One region of the Streptomyces sp. SID5464 genome, then DNA from elsewhere that is predicted to be linked to it. Evidence: riboswitches for the same ligand, from Rfam matches in the RefSeq annotation. Region 1 holds a riboswitch; the other holds the start of a gene.

Region 1 (3,786 bases):
CTCCTCGGCCAGCGCCTCGGCGAACGCCCGGTTGTACGTCTCGTACGACGTCCACTGGCGCCGGAACTCGTCGTCGAAGACCGGCTCCAGGGGCGTCTGGTAGAGCATGTGGTGCACGAACCACAGCACCGAGTTGGCGATGCCGTTGTACGCGTCCGCGTGCACGTCGGCCGGGATGTCCAGCATCCGCACGCCGTCCTCGCCGACGCCCCGCCGGACGGCCTCCCGGTCGCCGTCGGACAGCGCCGAGCACACCCACAGGGCGTCCGCGTCCGAGCCGATCGCGGACAGCCCCGAGACCAGCCCGCCGCCGCCCCGCTTGGCGTTCAGCGAACCGTCCTCGCCCACCGCGTACGAGACCGGACCGCGGTTGGACGCCACCAGGACCTGTGCAGCACCGTACGTCGAAGCCATACGCCTCAACCTAGCCCGGCCCGGAAACGCTCAAACGTACGGCCCTGCCCCACCCGGCCGAAAACGACCCCGGTCAGGCCGCCCTACGCGCCTGGTACTCGGCGATCTCCACCATCGGCGGACGCTCCTCGGTGTCCACGGAGTACGTCCGCGGCTCGAAGCCGTCGCCGCCCCGCTCGAACTGCGTCAGGGACGGCCGGATCAGATGCCCGCGGGCCAGCCGCAGCTGGGCCGTGCGGTAGATCGCGGCGGCCATCCGGCCCAGCGCCTGCCCGTCCTGGTGCCGGTGCTTGCGCACCCCGACGTCCACCTGGGCGAGGGCGTCCAGGCCCACCAGGTGCAGCGCGTCGACCAGCATCCCGAGCTCGACGCCGTACCCGACGGGGAACGGCAGCTGCTCCAGCAGCGAGCGGCGGGCCGCGTACTCGCCGCCCAGCGGCTGCACGAAGCCGGCCAGCTGCGGCCAGTGCATGTTCAGCAGCGGGCGGGCCATCAGCTCCGTGACCCGGCCGCCCTGCCCGGCCGCACCGCCGAGCGGACGGTCGTACATGCCCTTCACCAGGGCGATGTCGGGGTCGGTGAGCAGCGGGCCCACGATCCCGGAGACGAAGTCGGACGAGAAGTCCCTCAGGTCCGCGTCGACGAAGCAGACGATGTCCCCGCGGGTGACGAGCAGCGACCGCCACAGCACCTCGCCCTTGCCGGGCACGGCCGGGATCCCCGGGAGGATCTCGTCGCGGTGCACCACCGTCGCGCCCGCGGCGGCGGCCACCTCCGACGTACGGTCGGTCGAGCCCGAGTCGACGACGACGAGCTCGTCGACGAGCGGCACCTGCCGCATCAGGTCGTGACGGATGACGGCGGCGATGTCACCGACCGTCTCCTCCTCGTTGAGCGCGGGCAGCACCACACTCACCGTCTGGCCCGAGCGCTGCTTGGCGGCCAGGATCTGGTGGAGCGGGCGATCGGTCGCTGACCAGGAACGGGTGCTCAGCCAGCGCTCGACTTCTTCCAGCACCGTGGCGGCTCCTCTGCGTACTCTCGGCGGGACGGACTGTGACCCATCTCGCGGTTCGGACGACTATCTCAACTGTCCTGGTCGTCGGTTACAGTCTTGAACAACGCGGATGACCATCGCATGTCCGGGGTCAGCCGTCGTTTACAACCACATACAGCTCATCCAGAGGGGCAGAGGGAAACGGCCCGATGAAGCCCCGGCAACCCTCCAGCCGATACTCGTAGGTCACTGTCGACCGCTCCGCGAGGCTCCCGGCTCGGGAAGGTGCCAAATCCGTCTCACGGCGAGATGCGTCGTGAGGAAGATGAGGAGAAAGGGCCTCGCCTCACATGGCTGTGCAGACTGTTGCAAGCACCACTGACTCCACCGTAGACCTCGGCCCCGCCGCCGCCCTGAGCTGCCGCGAGTGCGGCCACCGCGTACCCCTCGGCCCGGTCTTCGCGTGCGAGGAGTGTTTCGGCCCGCTGGAGATCGCCTACGACTTCTCGGCCTACGACACCGAGGAACTCCGCAAGCGGATCGAAGCGGGACCCGCGAACATCTGGCGCTACGCCCCGCTGCTGCCGGTCCCGGCCGACGTGGCGACCAAGCCGAACATCAACCCGGGCTGGACCAAGCTCGTCAAGGCCGACAACCTCGCGCGCGAGCTGGGGGTCGACGCCGGCAAGCTCTTCGTCAAGGACGACTCCGGCAACCCGACGCACTCCTTCAAGGACCGGGTCGTCGCCCAGGCCCTGGAGGCCGCCCGCGCCTTCGGCTTCACCACGCTGTCCTGCTCCTCCACCGGCAACCTCGCCGGCGCCGTGGGTGCCGCGGCGGCCCGCGCCGGCTTCCGCTCCTGCGTGTTCATCCCGCACGACCTGGAGCAGGGCAAGGTCGTCATGGCCGCGGTCTACGGCGGTGAGCTCGTCGGCATCCAGGGCAACTACGACGACGTGAACCGCTTCTGCTCCGAGCTGATCGGCGACCCGGCCGGCGAGGGCTGGGGCTTCGTCAACGTCAACCTGCGGCCGTACTACGCCGAGGGCTCCAAGACCCTGGCGTACGAGATCTGCGAGCAGCTGGGCTGGCAGCTGCCCGACCAGATCGTGGTGCCGATCGCCTCCGGCTCGCAGCTGACGAAGATCGACAAGGGTCTGCAGGAGCTGATCAAGCTCGGGCTGGTCGAGGACAAGCCGTACAAGATCTTCGGCGCGCAGGCCGAGGGCTGCTCGCCGGTGTCGACGGCGTTCAAGGCCGGGCACGACGTCGTACGCCCGCAGAAGCCGGACACGATCGCCAAGTCGCTGGCGATCGGCAACCCGGCGGACGGGCCGTACGTGCTGGACATCGCCCGGCGGACGGGCGGTTTCGTGGAGGACGTGACGGACGAGCAGGTCGTTGACGCGATCAAGCTGCTCGCCCGGACCGAGGGTGTCTTCGCGGAGACCGCGGGTGGGGTGACCGTGGGCGTGACCAGGAAGCTGATCGAGAACGGGGTGCTCGACCCCGCCAAGACCACCGTCGTTCTCAACACCGGGGATGGTCTCAAGACGCTGGATGCGGTGGCCGGGACCGGGCTCACCGCGACCATTCGGCCCAACCTGGAGTCGTTCCGGGAAGCCGGTCTGGTCTGACCATCGTTCGCTGCGGGCCGGTGGGGGCTGGTCGCGCCCACGCGGCGCAGCCGCACATCGACCCGGCCCCGCGCCCCTGGGGGCGCGCCCCCAGCCGTAGCTCAATCGAAACCGGAGGTCACATCCCGATGAGCGTCACCGTTCGCATCCCCACCATCCTGCGTACCTACACCGGCGGCCAGGCCGAGGTCGCCGCCGAGGGGGCGACCCTCGGCGAGGTCATCGCCGACCTGGAGAAGAACCACACCGGGATCGCCGCCCGGGTGCTGGACGACCAGGGCAAGCTGCGCCGGTTCGTCAACGTGTACGTCAACGACGACGACGTGCGGTTCGAGCAGGGTCTGGAGACGGCGACTCCGGACGGCGCCGGTGTGTCGATCATCCCCGCCGTCGCCGGTGGCTGAACCGGTCGACCGGCTTGATTGTTACCTTCGGTAACGGCGGTTACTGAGAGTTCAGCGAATTGCCCCCTCCGTGAGAGAAGCGGAGGGGGCAATTCTGTGTGATTGAGCGCGGTACAGTTGGGGAACACGGCGCCGATCCCCTGATCGGGAGCCCTGAATTCCTGCCGCACGCCCGACAAGATGTAGCCAAAGTGTGTGCGTCTTTCGCGGCTTTTGTTCCTTTTGTGTGGCCCGACTTGCCCTGAATTCAGGCGAATTCTCCCCACATTCCGGACCCTGCGCGTCCAGAATTCTCGTCCGATTGACCTGTTGCAGACGGCAGTTGGACAGATAC
Region 2 (3,786 bases), on a different contig from region 1:
GGCCGTTCAGGCGGACCTGTCCGGCACGCAACGCCCGTCCTCCGTGCGGTAGTTCCACCGCGCCCCGTCCGTCACGAGCTCCTTCACGGCCCGCACGAACCGCTCCACGTGCTCGTCCGGCGTGCCCGCACCGAAGCTCACGCGGATGGCGTTGAGGGACTTCTCGCCGGGAGCCGCCTCCGGTGAACCGCACTCGCCCTGCGTCTGCGGGTCGTTGCCGAGCAGCGTGCGCACCAGCGGATGGGCGCAGAACAGCCCGTCCCGCACGCCGATGCCGTACTCGGCGGAGAGCGCGGCGGCGAAGTGCGAGCTGTTCCAGCCCTCGACGACGAAGGAGAGCACACCGACGCGCGGGGCGTCGTCCCCGAACAGGGACAGGAACCGCACCTGAGGGACGTCGGCGAGCCCGTCCCGCACCTTCCCCACCAGGTACTGCTCGCGGGCGACGAGGGTGTCGAAGCCCGCCTCCGTCAGCGCCTTGCAGGCGGAGGCCACGGCGTAGGCGCCGATGACGTTGGGCGATCCGGCCTCGTGACGGGCGGCGCTCTCGTGCCACTCGACGTCCACTCCCCCGTCCGTGCGCCGGGTGACCTTGCGGCTGGCGCCGCCGCCCGCGAGGTACGGGTCGGCCTCGCGCAGCCAGTCGGCCCGCCCGGCCAGCACGCCGGAGCCGAAGGGCGCGTACAGCTTGTGCCCGGAGAAGGCGACCCAGTCGACGTCGAGGTCCCGGGCGGACACGGGGTGGTGCGGGGCCAGCTGGGCGGCGTCGAGCACGATCCGGGCGCCGTGGGCGTGCGCTGCCGCCGCGAGTTCCCGAACGGGCCACAGCTCGCCGGTGACGTTCGAGGCGCCGGTGACGCAGACGAGGGCCGGCCCGTGGGGCTCGCGGTCGGCGAGGGCCCGCTTAAGGGTCTCGACGGCCTGGCGGGGGCTGCGCGGGGCGTCGAGGTACGTGACGCGGGCGTCGCGCCAGGGCAGCAGGGAGGCGTGGTGCTCGGTCTCGAAGACGAAGACCTGGCAGCCGGCCGGGAGCGCGGCGGCGAGGAGGTTGAGGGAGTCGGTGGTGGACCGGGTGAAGACGACCTGGTCGTCGTCCCGGCAGCCGAGGAACTCCGCGACCGTCCGGCGGGCGTTCTCGAACAGGTCGGTCGACAGCTGGGAGAGGTACCCGGCGCCGCGGTGGACGCTGCCGTAGTACGGCGCGTAGGCGGCGACGTCGTCCCAGACCCGCTGGAGCGCGGGGGCGCTGGCGGCGTAGTCGAGCGCGGCGTAGGTGACCTCGCCGCCGGTCACGAGCGGAACGGTGACATCCCGTCCCAGAACGGGCAGCGGTGCACAAATGGACGGGGCGGTGGCAACGGTGGAGACGGACATGGCTGACTCCCGTGAGAGACCTGGGGTGGAGAGAAAGAGGGTGTGCGGAGGCGGGGCTCTGCGGCCCTAGCGCATTCGCTTGCTCACGGAAGACTCCTCGACGACCAGGACCCCTGGTTTCGTGAGGGGTCCGCGCTTGCCGTAGACCTCGCTGCCTACGGCCTGGTCTTCACCCGGGGCACCCCGCCACGGACGGAGGGTTGCCGGACAGTCGGCCGGGGCCTCATGACTGTCACTCATGACCTGTGCAGGAACGTACGGGAATGATCGAGGTCCCGCAACCCGCGTCCGGATTGCGGGACACCCCGCGCTACGCGTTGCTCGCCGCCACCCACCGCTCCAGGGTCCGCTTGGCGGCCCCGGAGTCGATCGATGCGGCCGCCTTCGCCATGCCGGCGCGGATCTGCTCGGCGAGCGTCCCCGGGCCGGGTTCGAGGGCCACCAGGGCCGCCGCCGAGTTCAGCAGGACCGCGTCGCGGACCGGGCCCGTCTCGCCGTCCAGCAGACGGCGGGCGACCTCCGCGTTGTAGGAGGCGTCCGCCCCGCGCAGGGCCTCCACGGGGACGAGTTCGAGGCCCACGTCGCGCGGGTCGAAGGCCTCCTCGGTCACCTTGCCGTCGCGGACGACCCACACTCTGGACGTGGCGGTGGTGGTCAGTTCGTCGAGGCCGTCGTCACCCCGGAAGACCAGGGACGAGTGGCCGCGCTCGGCGAAGACGCCCGCGACGATCGGTGCCATGCGCGGGTCCGCGACACCGACGGCCTGGGCCCGCACCTTCGCGGGGTTGGTCAGCGGACCGAGGACGTTGAAGATCGTCCGGATGCCCAACTGGCCGCGTGCCGCGCCCGCGTGGCGCATCGCCGGGTGGAACTTCGCCGCGAAGCAGAAGGTGATCCCGGCCTCCTCGGCGACCTGGGCCACCCGGTGCGTCGGCAGCTCCAGATTGACGCCGAGCTTCTCCAGCACGTCCGACGCCCCGGACGCCGACGACGCCGCGCGGTTGCCGTGCTTGACGACCTTCGCACCGGTGCCGGCGATGACGATCGCCGACATCGTGGAGATGTTGACGGTCTTCGCCCCGTCGCCGCCCGTGCCGACGATGTCGACGGCCGGGCCCGGCACCTCGATCACGTTGGCGTGCTCGTACATGGCACGGACGAATCCGGCGATCTCCTCGACGGTCTCGCCCTTGGCCCGCAGCGCCACCACGAGTCCGGCGATCTGGGCGTCCGTCGCCTCGCCGCGCATGATCAGGTCCATCGCCCACGCGGTGTCGTCGGCGGTCAGGTCCCGGCGGTCCAGCAGACCGTTCAACAGCAGGGGCCAGGAGCGGCCCGCCGCGGTGTCGCCTCCAGCGGGGGTCACAGCGCTCATAAGCCGCTCCAGGGTCAGGCGTCCCGCACTACGGGACGAGAGTCTCAACGAGGTCCACCCTATCCAGCCACGGGACACGGCGAAGGGCCCCGTCCGAACACCGGACGGGGCCCTTCGCGTGGCGTGGCGAAGCAGTGATCAGTGGTGGCCGTGGCCGCTCGTGATCTCCCGGTACTCCTCGACGGTCGGCTTCGGGATCTGTGCTCCCTCGCCGTAGTAGGACTCGCTGAGCTTGGCGCGGAGCTTCTCGGAGCCCTTCACCTTGCGCTCGACACCGTTCTCGTCCACCGTCGGACCGATCTCGACCGGCTGGTACTGCTCGTGTGCCGTGAGCGTGTACATCTGCTCCTGGCTGAGCGGCTCGTGCACCTCGATGAACTCACCGTGCGGCAGGCGCTTGATGATGCCCGACTCGCGGCCGTGCAGCACCTTCTCCTTGTCCCGGCGCTGGAGGCCGAGGCAGATGCGCTTGGTGATGATGAACGCGATGGCCGGCCCGGCGAAGAACCCGATCCGGACGAACCAGGTGACCGCGTTGATCGACAGGTGGAAGTGGGTGGCGACGATGTCGTTGCCACCGCCGATCAGCATGATCATGTAGCCGGTGACCCACGCGACACCGAAGGCGGTGCGCGTCGGGGCGTTGCGCGGCCGGTCCAGGATGTGGTGCTCGCGCTTGTCCCCGGTGACCCACGACTCGATGAACGGGTAGAGGGCGATGATCCCGAGGAACAGGCCGAAGAGGACCAGCGGGATGAACACGCCGAGGACGAGCGTGTGACCCCAGAAGTTGATCTCCCAGCCCGGCATCGCCCGGACCAGACCCTCGGCGAAGCCCATGTACCAGTCGGGCTGTGCTCCGGTCGACACCTGGTCGGGCCGGTAGGGGCCCAGGACCCAGATCGGGTTGACGGTCGCGATGCCGGCGAGGGCCGCGATGACACCGAAGACCAGGAAGAAGAAGCCCCCGGCCTTGGCCATGTAGACCGGCAGCAGCGGCATGCCGACGACGTTCTTGTTGGTCCGGCCGGGACCCG

The links. A riboswitch is a leader RNA that binds a small molecule or an ion and turns the genes downstream of it on or off. The one in region 1 is predicted to bind S-adenosylmethionine.
Region 2: another riboswitch for S-adenosylmethionine. It lies ahead of GTY47_RS19540 (aminotransferase class V-fold PLP-dependent enzyme); the one in region 1 lies ahead of thrC (threonine synthase).

What each region holds. Positions count from the first base shown of each region.
Region 1 is NZ_WWIQ01000010.1:380,165-383,950, reverse strand. It holds gene GTY47_RS11780 (trehalose-6-phosphate synthase) at 1-414, opposite strand, end outside; gene GTY47_RS11775 (glucosyl-3-phosphoglycerate synthase) at 488-1,432, opposite strand; SAM riboswitch class I at 1,588-1,743, shown strand; gene thrC (threonine synthase) at 1,762-3,048, shown strand; gene GTY47_RS11765 (ubiquitin-like small modifier protein 1) at 3,177-3,452, shown strand.
Region 2 is NZ_WWIQ01000034.1:6,094-9,879, reverse strand. It holds gene GTY47_RS19545 (glycerate kinase) at 1-52, shown strand, start outside; gene GTY47_RS19540 (aminotransferase class V-fold PLP-dependent enzyme) at 7-1,374, opposite strand; SAM riboswitch class IV at 1,502-1,618, opposite strand; gene trpD (anthranilate phosphoribosyltransferase) at 1,685-2,749, opposite strand; gene GTY47_RS19530 (cytochrome bc complex cytochrome b subunit) at 2,888-3,786, opposite strand, start outside.